DNA from 2 places in the Streptococcus sp. W151 genome. Region 2 is predicted to be linked to the other one. Evidence: predicted binding sites of a transcription regulator. Region 2 holds the regulator's gene; the other holds the start of a gene.

Region 1 (11,110 bases), on a different contig from region 2:
GTCATTGGTGGCTTAGGTGTTGCTATTTATGGAGCTTTAGGATTATGGCTACGGTATTTTGACCGTTTTATCGGAGGGCAAGCAGCACGTCTCAGACAAAAATTCCGGATTAAATAAATTAGAGGTTGGGACAAAAGTCCTAGCCTCTTAATTGTTTTTGGATTGTCGAGCAAGACGCAGTGGTTGAGTGGGCTCTACTACGCTGATTTCATCAGCTTTTACAGCCCTACTCAACTGTGCGGAGGTGGGACGACGAAATCGAATTCTAACGAATTACCGATTTCTGTCCCACTCTCTTTTCTTATAGTTTGAAACTATAGCTGGGTCTTGAAAATGGGAAAACCGCTTTCCTCATAATAGTGATAAAATAGTAAGCAGTTAGATTAATTGATTATCGGAGGGCAATATGAGTAAAAAACGCAATATCAATACGATTTTGGCACAGGCAGGAATCAAGTCAGATCAAGCGACGGGAGCTTTGACGACTCCGTTGCATTTTTCAACAACTTACCAACACCCAGAATTTGGTCAGTCTACAGGTTTTGACTATACCCGTACAAAAAATCCAACACGCGCAACAGCTGAGAAGACTTTGGCAGCTATCGAAAGTGCAGACTATGCTTTGGCGACAAGTTCTGGAATGTCAGCGATTGTGCTTGCTTTTAGCATTTTCCCCGTTGGTACAAAAGTCTTAGCCGTTCGTGACCTTTATGGAGGCTCTTTCCGCTGGTTTAACCAACAAGAGCAAGAAGGCCGCTTCTCTTTCACCTATGCCAATACAGAAGAAGAACTGCTCCAATACCTAGAAAAGGATCAAGTAGATGTCCTCTATATTGAAACACCAACTAATCCATTGATGTTGGAATTTGATATTGATCATTTAGCGAAATTGGCCCATGCAAAAGGTGCCAAAGTCATGGTGGATAATACCTTCTATAGCCCTATTTACCAACGCCCAATTGAAGAGGGTGCTGATATTGTTCTTCATTCAGCAACCAAGTACCTAGCTGGTCACAACGATGTCTTGGCTGGTGTTGTCGTGACAAATGATCCAGACCTGTATGACAAACTCTTTTACAATTTGAACACGACCGGTGCTGTTCTTTCCCCATTTGACAGCTATCTGTTGATCCGTGGGATCAAGACACTTTCGATTCGGATGGAACGCTCGACAGAGAATGCACGCAAGGTGGTAGAGTTTTTGAAAACATCCCCTCAGGTTAAAGAAGTTCTCTACACTGGAAAAGGGGGAATGGTCTCCTTTAAAATTCAAGATGAGAAAAAAATTCCTAACTTTTTAAATTCTCTTCAAGTCTTTACCTTTGCAGAAAGTCTGGGCGGAGTGGAGAGCTTGATCACTTATCCGACTACTCAGACCCACGCTGATATCCCTGCAGAGGTTCGTCATTCATACGGCTTGACAGATGACCTGCTTCGTTTGTCTATCGGAATCGAAGATGCGGATGATTTGATTGACGATTTGAAACAAGCATTGGAGGCTTAAGATGACCAAATATGATTTTACGACTTTACCCAATCGCTTAACCCACCATACCTATAAGTGGAAAGAGACAGAGACGGATCCAGAGATCATTCCGGCTTGGATCGCAGACATGGATTTTAACGTCATTCCAGAAGTGCGAGAAGCGGTAATTGGCTATGCTGATCAAATGGTCTACGGTTACACCTATGCAGCAGACAGCCTCTACCAGTCTATCCTTGATTGGGAAAAAAATGAGCACGGCTATTCCTTTGACAAGGAAGCGATTGTCTTTATCGAAGGTGTTGTGCCAGCTATTTCAACAGCCATTCAAGCCTTCACCAAAGAAGGGGATGCCGTCTTGATCAATACACCGGTCTACCCTCCTTTCGCACGAAGTGTCAAATTCAATCGTCGAAAATTGATCGAAAACTCGCTGATCGAAAAAGACGGACTTTTTCAGATTGATTTTGATCAGTTGGAAAAAGATATTGTGGAGCAGGATGTCAAACTCTATGTTTTGTGTAATCCGCACAATCCTGGTGGTCGTGTATGGGATCGGGAGGTCTTGGAAAAAATTGGTCGCCTTTGTCAACAATATGGAGTCCTTCTCGTTTCAGATGAAATTCACCAAGACTTGGCCTTGTTTGGCCACCGTCATACCAGCTTTAACACAGTTGACCCAAGCTTTAAAGACTTTAGCTTGATCTTAACCAGTGCGACCAAGACCTTCAATATTGCAGGAACAAAAAATTCTTATGTAGTTATTGAAAATCTAAAGCTTCGGACAGCCTTTAAACAACGGCAATTGGCCAATAACCAACATGAAATTTCAGGCTTGGGCTATATTGCTACAGAAGCAGCTTATCGCCATGGCAAGCCTTGGTTGACAGAGCTCAAGCAAGTCTTTGAAAAACACATTGACTATGTTGTAGATGAATTGCAGGAAAAGACCCATATCCGAGTCATGAAGCCCCAAGGAACCTATCTTCTTTGGTTGGACTTTTCAGCCTATCCATATACGGATGATGAGCTGCATGCTAAAATCCATGACCAAGCTAAGGTGATTTTAAATCGCGGTAGCGATTTTGGTAAAGAAGGAAACTTGCATGCCCGTCTCAATGTTGCAGCACCATTCACTCTGATTGAAGAGATCACCAAACGATTGGTGGAAACTTTTCACAAATAGGTGTTGACTTTCTGCTCATGAAGGAGTAGAATGAACTCGAAAACGGTAGGTGAGGCTACCACAAGGATACGGATGACTACCGCAAAGCAGTGGAGACACTACTCGTTGGTCAACAGTCCTGATCGCAAAGGTCAAGACTAAGTTCATTTCATCGCCTTGTGGAGCTAAAGCTTGGACGGTCTGTTTTTTGAGAGTTTTGTTTGAAAAATAAATGACGAGTCTCATGAGTCCTACCGATCAGGGTAGGACTCTTTTTATGCCTACTCCAAAAAAGTGAAAGGAGAGAGCTATGATACAAATCGACGATCATCCCGAACCGTACCGAGCCAGCCAATCGCTGATTTGTGTCGTAGGGACTCCAAAAGTGATTGGCTCCTGATTGAAAAAGGAGATACCAATGCAAACAAATAAAGAAAGACTCATTGCGGCTCTTCAAGAACCACTTGAAAAGACGCTTGCTTATTACAAAACCAGTGCTCGTGGTTTAGTTGACGAGCAAGTAGAAGAAAACCGTGATACCTATGGTGATAATATCATCACCAAGGGCCAAGAAGAATCCATCCTCAAAAAGATCTACGAATCAATTATCAACCCCTTTACAGTGATTTTGTTGGTCATCGCTCTGGTTTCTTTCATCACCAATGTCTGGCTAGCAAAACCAGGTGAGCAAGACCCAACGACTTCAATTATCATTGTGACCTTGGTCTTGATTTCTGGTGGAATTCGCTTCATTCAAGAATTGCGGAGCGACAAAGCTGCCAGCAACTTATCACGTATGATTGTCAATACAGCGACCGTTCTGCGTGATGGATCCGAACAAGAAATTCCGATCGATGAAATCGTTGTCGGAGATGTGATCAAACTGAGTGCCGGCGATATGATCCCAGCAGATGTGGTCTTGATTGATTCCCGTGACTTTTTTGTCCAACAATCTGGCCTCACAGGGGAAAGTGATGCTGTTGAAAAGGTTTGTCTCAGAAAAGCCGACAGTCAAAATCTAGATAGTCTCTTGGAGAGTGAAAGTTTGGCCTTCATGGGAACCAATGTCATCTCCGGACGGGCGACCGCCTTAGTCTTGGTCGTGGGGGATGAAACCATGATGGGCGCCATTGAGCAAACCATCAACACCTATGACGAACCAACCTCATTTGAGAGAGAAATGAACACCATTTCTTGGCTCTTGATTCGGCTCATGTTAGTCATGGTGCCCGTTGTCTTTGTGATCAATGGCCTCACAGATGGTGACTGGTTAGAAGCAGGTGTCTTTGCCCTCAGCGTTGGGGTTGGTTTGACTCCTGAAATGTTGCCGATGATTATTACAGCGAGTCTTGCCAAAGGCTCCATCATCATGGCCAAGGAAAAAGTTGTCATCAAAAAACTCAATGCGATCCAAGACCTTGGGGCTATCGATATTTTGTGTACAGATAAGACAGGAACCTTGACCCAAGATGAAATCGTTTTGGAGTATCCGCTTGATATCCATGGCGATTTGGATCTATCAGTCCTTCGCCGGGCTTACTTGAATTCCTATTTCCAAACTGGGCTAAAAAATTTGATGGACCGGGCGATTATCAATCGAACCCATAAAGAAGCCAAAAAACATGAAATCGTCCGCGATCTAGATCAAACCTTCCATAAAATAGATGAATTGCCCTTTGATTTTGAACGCCGTCGCATGAGTGTCATTGTCAAAGACGAAGACGGTGTGGTCAGCATGGTGACCAAGGGTGCCTTGGAAGAAATGCTTTCTGTATCGACTTATGTTGAATACAAGGGGGAGATTAAACGCCTGACAGATGAAGTGCGTCAAGAGGTTCTCGCTGAAGTTGCTCAATTAAATGAACAAGGTCTTCGTGTTTTGGGCGTCAGCTACAAAACCGACTTGGACGAAAATGAAATCTTTAGTGTTGAAGATGAAGGAGACATGATCCTAACCGGTTACCTGGCCTTTCTTGATCCACCAAAACCTTCTGCAGCTCCAGCGATCAAAGCTCTTGCAGAATATGGGGTCACCACTAAGATCTTAACTGGCGACAATGAAAAGGTCACCCAAGCTGTCTGTGAAAAAGTAGGACTAGATGTCGAGCGGATTCTTTTGGGAAGCGAAATCGATACGATGACAGACCAAGAGTTAGCGCAAGTTGTGGAAACAACAACAGTCTTTGCCAAATTATCGCCCGATCAAAAAGCGCGTATCATCCTCTGCCTCAAGAACAATGGCCACAAGGTGGGGTACATGGGAGATGGGATTAACGATGCTCCATCTATGAAGGTCTCAGACGTTGGGATCTCTGTGGATACTGCTGTTGATATTGCAAAAGAAACGGCAGATGTCATCCTGCTGGATAAAGACTTGATGGTCCTTGAAAAAGGTTTGGTCGAAGGCCGCAAGGTCTATGCCAATATGACTAAGTACATCAAGATGACGGTCTCTTCTAACTTCGGGAATATCTTTTCTCTTCTCTTTGCCAGCATCTTTTTGCCTTTCCTTCCAATGGCTCCCGTTCATTTGATTGTGCTCAATCTCATCTATGATCTTTCTTGTATCGCCCTTCCTTTTGACAATGTCGACAAGGATTTCCTCAAGAAACCTCGTATCTGGGAAGCCAATTCTATTATGCGCTTCATGGCCTGGATCGGTCCAATTTCATCCGTATTTGATATTATTACCTACATGCTTCTTTACTTCCTTGTTGTCCCAATGATTTTAGGTCATGGCTACAACCATGGAGTAGCAGATGCAGCAGCCTTTATCATGGTTTTCCAAACCGGATGGTTTATCGAATCCATGTGGTCGCAAACTATGGTTATTCATATGTTGCGCTCACCAAAATTGCCATTTATCCAAAGTCGTCCAGCCTTCTCAGTTGTGGTGACGACCCTAGCAGCAGCCATCTTTGTGACCTCCCTTCCATATAGTCCTTTGGCCCCTATCTTGAAGTTGAGCCAACTAAATGGATTGTACTTTGTTCTATTGTTTGCTATTATCGTCCTCTATATGCTGAGTGTGACGGTTGTCAAACGTATCTATATTAAGAAATACAAGGAATGGTTGTGATTTTTCCATAGAAAGAGTGAGTCCGAACTTTAAAAAATTAAGTGTAAGGGCTCTCTTTTTTTGGTGAAATTTGGTATAATAAGACGAATATAAAGTTGGAAATGAAGATTTCCACGTGTTGCGCGTATCAAAAAAGGAGTAACAGAAAGAGGGAAAGTTTGACTCTTCCTCAATCCAAGCTCCTTTTTAAAAGATAGCAGCTTAGAAAGAAGGATCTCAAAAATGGGAAAATTAGAAGTTATTACACATCCACTCATTCAACACAAATTGTCTATTCTCCGTCGTACAGATACCTCTACAAAGGCCTTTCGTGAATTGGTAGATGAGATTGCTATGTTGATGGGCTATGAAGTTTTGCGTGAATTGCCTCTTGAGGACGTTGAAATTGAAACTCCTATTACCAAAACCGTTCAAAAGCAAATCGCAGGGAAAAAATTGGCCATTGTTCCCATTCTTCGTGCAGGGATTGGGATGGTTGATGGTCTCTTGAGTTTGGTGCCAGCAGCCAAGGTTGGCCATATCGGGATGTATCGTGATGAAGAAACCCTGAAACCCGTTGAATACTTGGTGAAATTACCAGAAGATATTGATCAACGTCGCATCTTTTTAGTAGACCCGATGCTTGCAACGGGTGGATCTGCTATTCTAGCCATTGATTCTTTGAAAAAACGTGGTGCTAGCCATATCAAGTTTGTCTGCTTAGTAGCAGCACCAGAAGGGGTAAAAGCTCTTCAAGAAGCGCATCCGGATGTCGACATCTTTTCTGCAGCCCTCGATGATCATTTGAATGAACATGGTTACATCGTTCCTGGTCTTGGGGATGCGGGTGACCGTTTATTCGGTACCAAATAAAGAAACCATTCAGGATTCGTCCAAAAGGTGCTTTAAATTTGACCTTTTTTGACCATTGGTTTATAATAGCACATATACTTTGAACCTCACGAATCGTGAGAATGAATGGATACTAAAGGAGAAGAATAGATGATTCCAGTAGTTATTGAACAAACCAGTCGCGGAGAGCGTTCTTACGATATTTATTCCCGTCTGTTGAAAGATCGAATTATCATGGTAACAGGACCAGTTGAGGACCAAATGGCTAACTCCATTATCGCTCAATTGCTCTTCTTGGATGCCCAAGATAATACAAAAGATATCTATATGTATATCAATACACCAGGGGGTTCTGTCTCTGCAGGTCTCGCCATCGTAGATACCATGAACTTTATCAAGTCAGATGTCCAAACCATTGTCATGGGGATGGCAGCTTCTATGGGGACTGTCATTGCTTCAAGCGGTGCGAAGGGCAAACGCTTCATGTTGCCAAATGCAGAGTACATGATTCACCAACCAATGGGTGGTACTGGTGGCGGTACCCAACAAACGGATATGGCAATTGCAGCAGAACACTTGCTCAAAACACGGAATAACTTGGAAAAAATCCTTGCGGAAAATTCAGGTCAATCCATTGAAAAAGTGCATGCAGATGCTGAACGTGACAATTGGATGAGCGCGCAAGAAACTCTTGAATATGGCTTTATTGATGAAATCATGGCCAACAATAATTTGGGCTAAACCATCCTCTGGAATGGTCCAACGAGGCTAGGCACTGTCTAGTCTTTTTTGCTCTCATAAAATAGTAGTTCTTTTTCTTGAAATTTGATATACTAGTAACAGAACTAGAAAGGGATTGACCATGTTTGAGAAACAAGAAAGAACAGGCTTGATTGTCAAGTTGTATTACAATCGAGATGGGAAAAAATTACAATCTGTCGGAGATGTCTTGTACCATTCTAAGAAATGCCGCTATGTCCAATTGTATGTGGACAGTGACAAGGCCGATCAAGTCATGGAAGACTTAAAGAAAGAACGTTATGTCAAAAAGGTCTTGCCTTGCCATCTCAAAGATTTAGATACGGATTTTGTGGGGAGTTTGCAGCGATTGGAGGCCCCATCCGTGGTCACAGAAGGATAGAAAACGCAATCATTTGATGGATTGCGTTTTTTTTATTGACAATTGTCAGATAATTCGGTATATTCTTAATGTATTTATTTTAAGATTCATTTAAGGAGATCATTACAAATGAAGAAAAAATTTGCTCTTTCATTTTTAACCATTGCAAGTGTCGCTCTTCTTGCGGCTTGTGGTGAAGTTTCTACTTCAGGTTCAAACACCACTGGTAACGAAATCGGTAAAGAACTAAAAGTCGGTTTTAACTTTGAAAAAACTGGTGAAGTAGCAGCCTACGGTAGTGCTGAACAAAAAGGTGCTCAATTGGCTGTTGATGAAATCAACGCTAAGGGTGGAGCCGACGGTAAGAAGATCGTTGTCACAGACAAAGATAACAAATCTGAAACAGCTGAAGCAGCTACAGTCACTACAAACCTTGTCACTCAATCAAAAGTGAACGCTCTTGTAGGACCTGCAACTTCTGGTGCTACTGCAGCAGCCGTTGCCAATGCTGGTAAAGCAGGTGTTCCATTGGTAACACCATCTGCAACTCAAGATGATTTGACAAAAGGTCAAGATTACCTTTTCCGTGCAACCTTCATCGATAGCTTCCAAGGAAAAATCATTTCAAAATATACAACTGATAACTTGAAAGCGAAGAAAGTCGTTCTTTACTACGATAACTCATCTGACTATGCTAAAGGGATTGCTGAAGCCTTCAAGAAATCTTATAAAGGTGAAATCGTAGCGACAGAAACGTTCCAATCTAAGGATACAGACTTCCAAGCTGCTCTTACAAAAATCAAAGATAAAGACTTCGATGCGATTGTTCTTCCAGGTTACTACACTGAAACTGGTAAGATCGTAAACCAAGCGCGTGGTATGGGAATCAAACAACCAATCATTGGTGGTGATGGATTTAGCGATGCGAAGTTCGTTGAACAAGCAACACCTGCTGCAGCTACAGATATCTACTACGTAGCTGGATTCTCTACTGAAGGTGAAATGACTGATAAAGCTAAGAAATTCGTAGAAGCATACAAAGCGAAATACAATGAAGAACCTTCAATGTTCGCAGCTTTGGCTTATGACTCAGTTTACATGGTTGCAGAAGCATCTAAAGGTGCTAAGGACTCTGTCGAATTGAAAGACAACCTTGCGAAGTTGAAAGACTTGGAAGGTGTGACTGGTACAATGTCCATCGACAAGAACCACAACCCGGTTAAATCAGCTCTTATGATTGGCTTGAAAGATGGTAAAGTCAAATCTGTTGAGTCTGTTAAACCATAATTATCATTTGTTGTTTGTACAAGAGGCTGGGAGAATAAAAATTCCTGGCCTCGCTCTTTATTGTTAGAAAGGATGGTTCAAATGCTCCAGCAATTAGTGAACGGTCTAATCTTGGGAAGTGTCTACGCACTCTTGGCCCTTGGTTATACCATGGTGTATGGAATTATCAAATTGATCAACTTTGCCCATGGGGATATCTACATGGTAGGTGCCTTTATGGGGTATTTCTTATTGAACTCATGGAAAGTAAACTTCTTTGTAGCCTTGCTTCTAGCCATGGTTGGGACAGCTATTTTAGGGGTTGTGATTGAATACCTGGCTTATCGTCCGCTTCGTCATTCGACTCGGATTGCTGCCTTGATCACAGCCATCGGTGTCTCCTTCTTGCTCGAATATGGGATGGTCTTCTTTGTAGGTGCCAATACCCGTTCCTTCCCTCAAGTTATTCACACGGTTCGTTACAACTTCGGTCCGATTTCCATCTCCAACATTCAGTTGATGATCTTGGGAGTGTCTGTTTTCTTGATGGTCGCTCTTCAATTTATTATCCAAAAGACAAAGATGGGGAAAGCCATGCGGGCTGTATCTGTCGATAGTGATGCGGCTCAATTGATGGGGATTAACGTAAATCGGACCATCAGCTTTACCTTTGCTTTGGGATCAGCCTTGGCAGGTGCTGGTGGGGTATTGATCGGTTTGTACTACAACTCGATTGAACCTTTGATGGGGATGACACCAGGGATCAAAGCCTTTGTCGCAGCCGTCCTTGGAGGAATCGGAATCATTCCAGGTGCGGCCTTAGGTGGATTTGTTATCGGTTTGTTGGAAACCTTCGCTACAGCGATTGGTCTTTCAGACTTCCGTGATGCCATTGTGTATGCCATCTTGATTGTGATCTTGCTCATCCGTCCAGCAGGTATCCTCGGTAAAAATGTGAAAGAGAAGGTGTAAGCCATGAAACAAAATTTAAAAGTGAATTTAGTCTGGCTTGGTCTTTTGGTCGCAGGTTTTGCCTTGATCCAAGTCTTGGTTGCAGCGGGCGTGCTCAACCTCTTCTATATCCAAATTTTGGAACAAATCGGGATTAACATTATCCTTGCAGTTGGCTTGAACCTCATTGTTGGTTTCTCAGGTCAATTCTCACTCGGACATGCCGGATTTATGGCCATTGGTGCCTACTCTGCAGCCATTCTCGGTTCCAAATCACCAACCTACGGTGCCTTCTTTGGTGCGATGGTTTTAGGGGCTTTGATTGCAGGTCTCGTTGCCTTGATCGTTGGGGTTCCAACCCTTCGTTTGAAAGGGGACTACCTCGCAATTGCAACACTTGGGGTTTCTGAAATTATCCGGATCTTGATCGTCAATGGTGGTACCCTAACAAATGGTGCCGCTGGGATCCTTGGTTTGCCAGCCTTTACAACCTGGCAATTGGTTTACCTCATTGTCGTGATCACAACGATCTTTACGATTAACTTCTTACGCAGTCCAATTGGGCGTTCTACCCTTTCTGTTCGGGAAGATGAAATCGCAGCAGAATCTGTTGGGATCAATACGACCAAAGTTAAAGTCATTGCTTTTGTATTTGGTGCGATCACAGCGGCGATTGCTGGATCTCTTCAAGCCGGCTTTATCGGTTCTGTTGTTCCTAAAGATTACTCTTTCACCAATACCATTAATGTCTTGATCATTGTCGTTTTCGGTGGTTTGGGATCAATGTCAGGAACAGTTGTAGCAGCTATCGTCTTGGGGATCTTGAACATGGTGCTTCAAGACTTCTCAAGCATCCGTATGATCATTTACTCATTGGCTTTGATTCTCGTAATGATCTTCCGTCCAGGTGGTCTTCTTGGAACATGGGAATTCAGCTTGAAAAAACTACTCTCAAAAAAGGAGGCTAACTAATGGCACTTCTTGAAGTAAAAAATTTAACAAAAAACTTTGGTGGTTTGACAGCCGTTGGGGATGTGACCATGGAACTCAATGAAGGGGAATTGGTTGGTTTGATAGGACCCAACGGTGCCGGTAAAACAACCCTCTTCAACCTCCTAACAGGGGTATATGAACCAAGTGAAGGGACTATTACCTTAGATGGCCAGCTACTAAATGGTAAAGCACCTTATAAAATCGCTGCAGGTGGTCTAGGAC
Region 2 (11,110 bases):
AATCTCCTTCCCCGCGAATGATTCGGTACAAAGCCGTCAGCATCTTGCGATAATTTCCGGAAGTCATAAAGATCACATAAGGGTGATTTTCGATCAAGCTCCCTGTAAAGGTCAACATCATCATTCCCGTCCCAAAAGCTATAAAGGGAACTTCTACAGGTGGTATGACAGACACTAAGGGAATCAGGAGTGTCACCACAAACAAAGGAATCAACATCTTGGTTCGCCAAAAGGCTGTCTTGCGATATTCTTTGATATGGAGGGCAACTACAAAGCCGATGGAAAAGAATAAAATAGATGAAAAACGCATGATGGTATTTTCGACACGGGGATCGTGCCAATCAGCGATGAGAAGCAGTAGGTTCCCAGTTTGGGTTGCGACCAAACTCCGGTAGTGCATGTGGCAAAAAACATCAAGGCCCCCTCCGATAAAACCAAGCAGAGCCCCCATCAGTCGTGTATTTTGTGGTAAGATGATTTTTTCTTCCATAGTCGTATCCCTTTTGATTTCAATTATTTTTATTATACCACTTTGCACACAAGTGGAGCAGGAAAAATCAAAAAAGCCCTTGGCTACAAAAAGTAGCTGAGGGCTGATAGAATACATCTCGCTCGACCTACTCTTTTAAGCGATAGGTCTTCCGTGGTTTTTTCTTGGGAACCCGCTTGACGCCTACTTCTTCCACAAATTCTCCGAATTTCACGAGGAAGTTATTGCTAACGATGGGGCGTCCTGGATTGATTAGATTGACCAATTCAGTTGCTTCATAAACGGTGAAGGGCTCCTCTAACAGATAGAGGAAGGTTGGATTCCAGTCCAAACGTCCCTGAATCCGCTTGATCGACTCTTGGATGATTTGATAGTGGTCAAAGGCAAAATCAGAAGCAACTAAGGCTTTCCCCTCTAGCAAACACTGGGACTTCTTGAAATCGACATCGAGAAAAACAACTTCCTTGGCATCGTCACCTGCATGGACTAAGTCTACTGCTTCTGCTGGCAGATAGACCAGATGAGCGATGGTAATGACCCAGCCTCTGGGGTCCCGCCCAGGGGTGGAAACCGTCATGAGCTGCTCCACCTTATTAACTGGAAGATCGAGACCGACTTCTTCTTTGACCTCCCGGATACAAGCATGGGTTGCATCTTCATCCTTGTTCACAAAGCCCCCCACCAAGGCTAGGCGGTGTTGATATGGGTGGGCCTTGCGGCGAATAGCTAAGAGCTTGAGCTGGCCTTCGACAAAACAGTAGGCCACCATGTCCGCTGTGACACTAGGGGTTTCATAAGTCGGTAAGTCTTGTTCCTTGTACCACTTGAGAAAGTCTGCTTCACTTGCGACCGTCTCAAAATACTCTTTCTCCGTCATTCCTGCTGGAATCAAGAGATTGGTCATTTAGGCCACCTCCTTCTTGAGGACTTTGGTCCATTGGTACCAGCCCACTAGACTATTCAGCGTGTAGACCCAGTACATCCCTTGAATTTGAATACTCTGATCCCACCAGAGGAGTTTCATAATATTGACAAAGCCTTGCTTTTTCGCTTCTCGGTGGACATTTGTAAAGTCTTGGATAAAGGTTGTGAATTTTTTAGTGAGATTGTTCATTAGGTGATTCATAAGCTGCTCCTTAGTCGGCTTGGTAGATGGCATCAATAACTTTCTTGGCTTCTTCATAGTTACCGAGGTAGTCTGATGCGAGGAAAGTGGTCGGAATGTTTCCAAGGTATTGCTGGCGCAATTGGTCTAGGTAATTTGAAAAGCTGGTGCGGATCTCTTCATCAGCCATGGTCATGTCTCGGAAACCATCATTGACATAAGAGCCGATCGGCTGAACAAAGAGGATCAAATCCCATTTTTCTTTAGACAAAATACTAACAAAGAGGTTGTCAAAGGTATCGGTCATGCTGATATCCTGGCCTTCGACTTCCATGTAGTAGTCGTAGTAACCTTTGGTCACCAGAGAATTGGTATCTGCGATGACCAGGCCTCGATTGGCACTACTATCGATGAGCTTAGAGGTTTGATCATACTGTCCTAAGAGGAGGTAATAGTAATCTTTCGGTGTGAGTTCATCATCCTGAACATTGTTCTTGATCTGGTATTCACGGGCATACTCAAGACTAACAGGAGCATCGTAAAAGCGAGCCAAGTCTTTTGCAAGGGTCGTTTTCCCGTTGCTGGCGCTCCCCATGATCAAGACTTTTTTCGTGAACTGGCGACGGAAGGGCTGGGCGATGTATTTCCAGTATTTGCTTGGATTTTCCCGGATCATGGTAGCAGAGATTCCAAAGCGACGTTCCTCTAAGTGGACTTCAAACCCTCTCGCTTCCAACTCTTCCTTGTAGGCTTTCTCCCCCACATAAAAGATCAACTCTTCTGTCTCTGTTTGATACTGGATGGTGTCAAGGGCTGTTTGTAACCAAGGTTCCCACCCCAAGGGATAACGAGGAAGTTCCGTCTCATCTAGCTTATAGACTTGGGCCAATTCATCGTTTGAGAAGGCTTCACGGATATAGCGGAAGCGTTTTTGTAAGGTCAAGCCCACTTCTTCGCCACAGTCCCCTTCATAACCAGATACGATGACACGAACACGATCACACTGACGCTTGGCCCGCTGGATCAGGTCAATATGCCCTTGATGAAGAGGAGCAAAGGTTCCAAACACCACAGCGATTCTTTCTTTATTCATACCGACTCCTTTTTATAAATAAGTTTTCTTTATGTTTTTATTGTATACTATATTTTTTGGATGTCGACACTTTTTTATAAAAAAATATATTTTTCTTCAAAACAGCAAAAAAAGATCTGAAAAGATAAGATTTTCTTTTCAAATCTTTCGACTTTTATTCACGAGTGAGGGAGTGGCTGACACCGTCTTTCAGAACCGTCACACTGGATACAGAGCCATCTTTTCCAACTACGATATCTAGAGTCGCTGCAGACCCATCGCCTGCTGAGAGATTAGCATGGTAATGGCCGTCATCCAAGGTATAGTTATAACCGCTGACGCCATAAGCTACGGGTTGACCCCCAGGAAGTTGGATGGTCACTTGACCACCTTGACCAATAGTGACTCCAGTGTCACGTTTGTCAGACCAATTCCCTGCTGCTGCGGAGAAGTCCCCTGCTGCCACGGAATAGACTCCCTTGTATTGGGCATTCTCCGTAGCAGATGCTTGCTTCTTAGCATGAGCATGACCTTCTTCTAGACTTGGCAATTTTTCTTTAGCTGGTGTTGCTGGAGCGGTCACTTCTTTTGTTTCTTTTGTTACTGGCGCTGCTGGAGTCGCTGCTTTAGCTGGAGCAGGTGTTTGACTAGCTGCAGCTTGGGTATTTTTACTACCAACGGTGTGACTTTCTTCTGATTTGCTATCAGATGACGAAGATGCAATCGGATCCTTGCTAGTGATCACTTTTTTCTTGGAAGAAGAGCTGGTTTGTTTGACTTGACTGGTCTTTGAACTGCTTGCTTCTGTTGCCTTTTCTTCTTTATTCCCGCCACAAGCTCCTAGGAAAAGACTAGCTGTAAGAGCTAGCGCTGCTAGGGAAATGATTTTTTTGTTTTTCATAACCGAACCTCTTTTTGTAACATTTGTAATATTTTGTAACGCTATTGTAACACTGTTATATGAGGCTGTCAATAGTTTCTCAAATATTTTTCTAATTTGAAAGAAGTTTTAGGTAAGTTCCTATACTATCACAAAAAGAGCCGGACACACTGTCCAGCTACTCATTATTTGTACACTTCTTGATAGAATTCGATCTTGTCCCCTTTTTTGACAGTAGTTTCTGCCGCTCCTTTAGGAGCCATTTCGCCATTGATCTTGTACATCCAGTAAAGGCCTTTGGCTTCGTCTTGACTGTGACCGTCAATCGAGGTGATCATGCCATTTTTTTCTTCAATCTTGTAGTTGGCTTTGAGCACTTTCATAAGATTGCTCTCTTCTGCTACTTTCAAGGTTTTCGATTGCGCTTCTTGACCTTCTGGCGTTACACTTACTGTAATCGAAATTTCGTTTTTCTTGGTAACTTCTGTGCTAGAAGCTGTTGGTTGATTGTTTGTGCTATGAGACGGAGTGCAACTCACTAAAAGAAGGGCTGCAAGTAAGGTCGTCAGGCTAGAAATGGTTTTTTTCAACATAAAATCTCCTAAAGATATGATAGATAATGGGATAAAAAGCGATCGTTGATAAAGCATGGGCCAGGTTAAAACTAAAACCATTGACCAAAGCATAGGTCCACCAAGGAATATGGTAAATCAAGGCATAAACACTATCGATCAAGACCCCATAAGCAAAGGACAGTAGCCCCACAAAAAGGATCTGAAGGATAAAGGGCAACCACTTGTAACTGATATGCCAAAGAAGCATCAAGCAGCCAAAGGCGACAATCTGAAAGAACACAATCAGGCTCATCCCCAGGAAAAAGGCGGAGACAAACATGGTGATCATCATAACAAGAAAAGCAAAGCTATACCCTTCAAATATCACCAAGAGAAAGAAGATGGCAGAAATAGGTTGGACATTGGGAAAGGGTGCAAAAGCCTGACGTAGGGCGACACAAAGTGCCGCCAAAAGCGAAATACGGGTTAATCGCTGAAGCGTCATGACGTCCTCCTAGACAATCTCGAACTTGATCGTTCCAGCTGTTGTTCCAACCTTGATGGTTTGCCCTTCTTGGACTTGGCCTTTCAGCAATAGCTCTGCTAGTCGATCTTCCACTTCGGTCTGCAAAACGCGACGGAGTGGCCGAGCTCCCATTTCTGGATCGTAGCCTTTGGTTGCTAGCAACTTGAGCGCTGAAGGCTGGAATTTGAGGATCATGCCTTGTTCGGCCAAGGTTGTAATGAGCGGTTTGACCATGACTTTCACCACCTGTTGCATGTCCTCGCTTGAGAGACTATGGAAGACCACCTTTTCATCAATCCGGTTGATAAACTCTGGACGATAGGTCTTCTTCAACTCTTCAAACATGCGTTTTTCCATATTGGCCTGGTCAAAGCGGATATCTTTGGCACCAAAACCAACTGTCTTATCATCTCGAAGGGCTGTTGCTCCCAGGTTTGAGGTCATGATGATAATGGTATTAGAGAAGTCGATCTTCCGGCCTTTGCTATCGGTTAAGACCCCATCATCCAAGACCTGCAAGAGGACATTGAAAATGTCGGGGTGGGCTTTTTCTACCTCATCAAATAAGAGGACAGAATAAGGTTTGTTGCGGACTTTCTCGGTCAACTCGCCCCCTTCTTCGTAGCCCACATAGCCTGGAGGGGCACCGTTGAGGCGGCTAGCCGCAAATTTTTCCATGTACTCACTCATATCAAAACGGATGAGGGCCGATTCATCATCAAACAGAACTTCTGCCAAAGCTTTGGCTAGCTCCGTTTTTCCGACACCGGTAGGCCCTAGGAACATGAACGATCCGATCGGACGTTTATTGCTACGGATACCCGATTGATTGCGACGAATGGCCCGGCTGATACTAGATACCGCTTGGTCTTGACCAATCACGCGCTTATGCAATTCTGTTTCTAAGTTTAGGTACTTCTTGGCATCAGTTTGGGTCAGTTTTTGAGTTGGAATACCCGATAATTGGCTCAAGGTCACCAAAACATCTTGGTCAGTGACCTCTTTTTTGTAGACAATGGGAGCAGCCTCTACTTGTAAGAGCTGGGCTGCTTTCTTCCACTTGCCATCCATCAAAGCCCGGTCCAATGCGGTCAACTCTTCTTTTACCTGGCCGTTTGACTCGCGGTTTTGTACGGTAGCTGCCGCTTCATCCAAGAGATCAATGGCTGAATCTGGCAATTGACGGCTGGTTAAATAGCGGTAGGCATATTTGACAGCTGTTTCGATCGCTTCATCGGTAATGGTCACATGATGGTGGTCCTGGTAGGTTTCTTTCAAGCCTTGGAGAATTTGGATGCTATCTGCAACACTTGGCTCTTCAATAGTGACTTTCGCAAAACGACGAGAGAGAGCCGCGTCTTTTTCGATATGCTTTTGGTACTCATCTTGAGTCGTAGCCCCAACTGTGCGCAAGGTCCCTCGTGCCAGGGCTGGTTTTAGAATATTGGCTGCGTCTAAGGTCGAATCAATGCCCGATCCTGACCCCATAATGGTATGCAGTTCATCGATAAAGAGGATCACGTGACCGTCTTCTTCGATATCCTGGATAATATTGTTCATCCGCTCTTCAAAGTCCCCACGGAAGCGCGTCCCTGCCACCACATTCATGAGATCCAATTCCAGGACACGCATTTGCGCGATTTCAGCTGGAACATTGCCACTAGCGACCCGCTGGGCCAGACCTAATGCAAGAGCAGTCTTTCCGACCCCAGCTTCTCCCACCAAGACAGGATTGTTCTTGGTCTTGCGGCTGAGGATTTGGATCATGCGTGAAATCTCTGCATCCCGGCCGATCACAGGCTCGAGCTGACCTGCACGCGCCATTTCTGTCAAATCACGGGTATAGTCTTCAAGACCTCCACTTGTACTTGGGGGCATGCCCATCATATTCCCCATGGTTTGGCGGTTAGGGTTTTGAGCCCGATAAAGATTCCGGATAGCTTTGATATCATTCTTGTCCCAGCCTGCCTTGTCTTCTAAATTCTTGCGAAGGGAAGCAATGGGAACACCCTTGTCTTGCTCCGTAAAGGCAAAACCTGCAAACTCCATGACTTGGCTAGCCAAAGTCCCACGGTCCGCTAGAAGAGAGAGGAGCACATGCTCTGTTCCCAAGGTCTTGGCATGAAGGACCTGGGCAATCTCCTTTGCGTGCTTCATCATCGCTTCCATCCGATAAGAAAATGGGAAGATTTCATACCGATTGTCGCTTTGAAAAGCCTGGCCTGTAATATGCTCCGCTGCATCCTGAAATTCGTCAATCTGCATAGGATAATCGTTGAGTACAGAACCTGCCACGCTATAGGGATTATTGGCCATGGCCGTCAAAAGATGCCAAGTATCTAAGGTATTCCCTTGGTAGTGGCCTGCTAGTATTTGGGCCGCTTCTATACTTTCTAACAGTGCTGTTGAATAGTTCATCTAGTCGGTATTTCCTTTTCTATCTACTTGTTGAATGATTTTTTTCAGCATATTTGCTCGTATGATGAGAGCATCTCGACCTAGAACCTCATCGGAGGTCGTCGCAAAGAACAGCTGAGTCTCACGTTTTGTCAATAATTTTTCTTCATGGAGCATCTGGAGGATATCATGGAAGACCTGCTGGCTGATGGTCTCTCCAATATTGGCTGCCAAGTCTTGAAGCATCTGATGGTGATCTGAAAACTGGACCTTGCCAATGCGGATATAGCCCCCACCACCGCGCTTGCTCTCTACAATATAGCCTCGGCTCTCGGTAAAGCGGGTCTTAATAACATAGTTAATCTGACTGGGTACGACCTGAAAGACATCTGCCAACTCACTTCTTTTGAGCTCTGCCATGCCAGCTTGAGCCAGCAAGGCCTTGATATAAGCTTCAATGCTATCAGATGTGTTCTTACTTGCCATGATGCTCCTTTCTGACTTGTTTTCTTCTAGATAGATACTCTACTCTTCAGCGCATAAAGATGCCCTTGGAGTGTTCGTTTTGATCATTGACCTTATTTGACTATTATACAATTTTTATGGCTGTAAATAAAGCAAAGACTCTGTGGAAATGGGAATCTCTTAAGAAGACAAAATAAAAGAGAGTGGGACAGAAATCGGTCATTCGTTAGAATTCGATTTCGTCATCCCACCTCCGCACAGTTGAGTAGGGCTGTAAAAGCTGATGAAATCAGCGTAGTAGAGCCCACTCAACCACTGCGTCTTGCTTGACAATCCAAAAACAATTGAGAGGCTAGGACTTTTGTCCCAGCCTCTTATGAGAAGAATCAACTACTCTTTGCGACGAGCAAATTTCTCACCTCCACCCAAGAAACCTAGACCAAGCAGGCCGAACCAAGCGAACAAACCACCTTCTTTCGTACCGGTTTGAGGTAGTTTCCCTTCCGGTTGAAGAGAAGGGCTTTCTACCTTTTCTTCTACTGGATGGTCTGCCGTCAAATTAGGAGTTGCTGGCGGAGTCGATGCTTGTAGGAGCACTGGAGTTTCTTTTTCTTTTTTGTCGTCTGCTTGAGAAAGAGTCGCAACTTCTAGCTGCTCCTTACTTGGAGTTACAAGTGTGTTTGGAGTCGGTATCTCAGGTTTCAAAGGATTTTCTTCTGCTTCCTTTGTACCGATTTCTGTCAGCTGGTCCTGGGCTTCCACTTCGACAAAGGCATCGACTTCTGTCCGAATTTCTTTACCTCCTTCTTGCCGGACCTCGATCAATTTTAAGCGACGACCGACTTTTCCTGCCTGAAGGATCCTGCTTTCGCCCTTGGCCAAATCCTTATTTTCACGCGTTTGACTCTCAAATGGAATCTCCTCCGCTTCTATGAGCAGTTCTGGCTTTTCAAGAATCAAATCCCGAACACCTTCGTCTGGGCGTGTCTGCGTCAGCGATTCATAATTGTGAGCATCTTCTAAGATGGTTTCAAGGGCTTCCACTTGATTCGCTGCAGCAACCAAATCTGGTCGCTCTTGATTCAACAACTGAGTCAATTCCGTCAATTGATGTTGAATAGTCGGTTTGAGATCTGCTTTCAAGCGATCGAGTGAAGTAGCCTTGATCTTTTCTACTCCTTCTTTGATAATCTGTTGTAGCTCTTCTTGACTGAGCAACTGACTATCTTTTCCTGATAGGACAAACCGGTCTACCTGGATGGCTCTAGATGACTGAGGATCATTGAGGGCTGGATCTAGATGCAAGCGTAGCTGGTGGTAGCCTTTTGCTAGGCCTTGCAGATTGACCAAACTCTGGTCGAGTTTGCGTTGATCTCCGTAGCCACTGAAGTAATGATCGCCTTTGATCTCATAATCATGCCCCCGCCCTTCTTCAAAGGCGATTTCTTTTCCGTCTAGGGTGACGCTGTAGAGACCATGGCTTGGATCAACCACTCCTCGAACCTCCACACCAGTTCCCTTAAAGGTGATGGTCACGTCAATGTGTTTCTTGCCTTCCTCATCGGTCACTTGGTTAAAGCTCGACCAGGATTCTGTTCCATTTGAGAAGTTTTGATTGTCTGTCTCATGATGCCAGCCTTGGCTGTAGTGCAGTTTTGGATCTTGGTCATCCACATCTTTACGATTTTCCGGAAGCAAGTCCTCGTTCATCACTTGGACTGTCAGCTCTGGAATAAAGCCGACCAGACTTCCTTGATCCGGATGCACCAATTTGACCTTAAAGTCATAGACATCTGTCGCCTTGCCTGCAAAATCAAGGGTTGGGACTTGGACTGTTTTTTCTGTCTCTCCATCTGCAAACTCGAGAGTGATATTGGTATCTTTATAAACCTTGCCATGAACCCCTGTTCCTGGTTCTGTGATTAATTTAAGACTGGCACTTCCTTTAGAGCCACCTTTTCTCTTGACGACGACTTGCGCTGGGTCGCCTTTCTTAACAGCTAGGGTTGGCTGAGCAAACTCAAAGAGACCCTTTTCTTGGTTATTGAGGGAATAAATCCCTTCCGTTGCGATCGCATTTCCCTTGCTATTGACCAAGGTCAAAGTATGGGCTCCTGCTTTCAAATCCGGTGTTTCATAAACCTTTTGGCTGCGTTTGCGGGTTGGACTTTGGGTATTAACCGTCGCTAGTTTTTGGCCATCAACATAGACATCCATTTCCCCATGACCAGGGTCTACGGTTGCGACCACATAGGCCTTGGTGCCTTCGAACTGATAGGTCACCGAAGCTCCCTTTTCCTTGGTCCACATAGAGGTGCCTCGAACGCCTTCTCCCTCTTCATTCCATTGGCTATTGGCACGGTCAGCAGTCCGGTCAGAATGATAGGCCAAACCAAGCGGATAGCCATCCGTTTCTTCAATGCTAGCTGGCGTCTTATAGACAGAGACGCCGTTCAAGATTGGAGTGGCTTGGGCATCGGTGATGGACACCCGGAGGTAGCGACTATCAACTGGTTGGCCTTTAATCAAACGGCGGTATCCAACGGTTGACCCAGCCCCAAAAGGAACCCATTGCCCATTCACCGCTACATCGATGGTAAAACCGGAAATCCGTTGCCCTTTCTCGATCGTTTCCTTGAGCTCTACCACATCAAAGTGTTGCTCTTTTCCAAGATCGAGCACAAAAGAGCCGGTCTTGGCATCATCTGCTGGTGCCCAACTGGTCTTTTCGTCGCCATCTGTCAAATGGATGGCTGAATAATGAGCATTGCGTCGTGTCGAGTCAGCTTCGACCAAAGCTCCTGCCGCATAGTCCACACTGTAGAGTTGATCCAAGGTCTGGCGGAATTCTTTCAAACGGGCCACATCCGCATCCGCAAATTTCCCATCTTGATTGGGTGGAATATTGAGCAAAAGCGGGGTTCCACGGCCGACCGATTTGAAGTAAATGTCCATCAATTCGCGCAAGGACTTAGGCTCTTGGTTGTCATGGTAGAACCAGCCGGAGCGAATAGAAACATCCGCTTCTCCCACTGAGTATTGCTTCCCTTCTGGATCCCCGTGATTGAGGTAACTGTTGGATGGATTGTTGCGGATCTTATCTGGATTGACCTTTTGCCAAACCGGATCTCCGGCAACCCCCTTTTCATTTCCGATCCAACGAACATTGGTGGGCTCAGCTGAGAAGATGGCAATATCTCCTTGGGCCTTACGAATGGCATCAAACCACTTGTCAAAGGTATAGGTGACTTTTTGAGCCCCATCGCCACGCGCTCCATCCATCCAGACTTCTACGAACTTGCCCTTGTTTCCATATTTTGGATCTTCAAGGATTTCTTTGAGCTGGTTGAGATAGTATTCGTTGTATTGGTCCTCTGTATCCACATGGTAGAGCGGGCTGTGAGCATCCCAAGGTGAGAGGTAGACCCCCATATCCATGTCATACTTGCTGGCAGAAGCAGAAACTTCGGCTAGGACATCGCCTTTTCCTTCCTTCCAACCACTTTTGGCAATGGTATGGTCGGTGTATTTAGAAGGGTACAAGAGGAAGCCATCGTGGTGCTTGACGACCATGATGGTCCGTTTGAAGCCAGCATTTTTCAGGGTTTTGATCCACTGATC

What was found. The regulator CtsR, encoded in region 2, represses protease genes until heat stress. The targets are predictions, from matches to a motif close to TTGGTCAAAAAAGGTCAAANA.
Region 1: a site for CtsR is predicted at 6,615-6,635, ahead of clpP (ATP-dependent Clp protease proteolytic subunit ClpP). Genes of this name have one in related genera too.

The regions. Positions count from the first base shown of each region.
Region 1 is NZ_JBRKNT010000001.1:23,013-34,122, forward strand. Features, by position in the region: gene ACVC7Q_RS00105 (putative polysaccharide biosynthesis protein) at 1-117, shown strand, start outside; gene ACVC7Q_RS00110 (cystathionine gamma-synthase) at 407-1,504, shown strand; gene ACVC7Q_RS00115 (MalY/PatB family protein) at 1,506-2,669, shown strand; M-box (ykoK) riboswitch at 2,704-2,861, shown strand; gene mgtA (magnesium-translocating P-type ATPase) at 3,067-5,727, shown strand; gene upp (uracil phosphoribosyltransferase) at 5,950-6,579, shown strand; gene clpP (ATP-dependent Clp protease proteolytic subunit ClpP) at 6,709-7,299, shown strand; gene ACVC7Q_RS00135 (DUF2129 domain-containing protein) at 7,421-7,699, shown strand; gene ACVC7Q_RS00140 (ABC transporter substrate-binding protein) at 7,808-8,965, shown strand; gene ACVC7Q_RS00145 (branched-chain amino acid ABC transporter permease) at 9,047-9,916, shown strand; gene ACVC7Q_RS00150 (branched-chain amino acid ABC transporter permease) at 9,920-10,867, shown strand; gene ACVC7Q_RS00155 (ABC transporter ATP-binding protein) at 10,867-11,110, shown strand, end outside.
Region 2 is NZ_JBRKNT010000008.1:23,609-34,718, forward strand. Features, by position in the region: gene ACVC7Q_RS09605 (YoaK family protein) at 1-490, opposite strand, end outside; gene ACVC7Q_RS09610 (NUDIX domain-containing protein) at 618-1,394, opposite strand; partial or broken gene ACVC7Q_RS09615 (nicotinamide riboside transporter PnuC) at 1,395-1,481, opposite strand; gene ACVC7Q_RS09620 (AAA family ATPase) at 1,627-2,688, opposite strand; gene ACVC7Q_RS09625 (hypothetical protein) at 2,843-3,568, opposite strand; gene ACVC7Q_RS09630 (DUF4430 domain-containing protein) at 3,733-4,140, opposite strand; gene ACVC7Q_RS09635 (ECF transporter S component) at 4,118-4,606, opposite strand; gene ACVC7Q_RS09640 (ATP-dependent Clp protease ATP-binding subunit) at 4,616-7,045, opposite strand; gene ACVC7Q_RS09645 (CtsR family transcriptional regulator) at 7,046-7,510, opposite strand; gene ACVC7Q_RS09650 (alpha-L-fucosidase) at 7,880-11,110, opposite strand, start outside.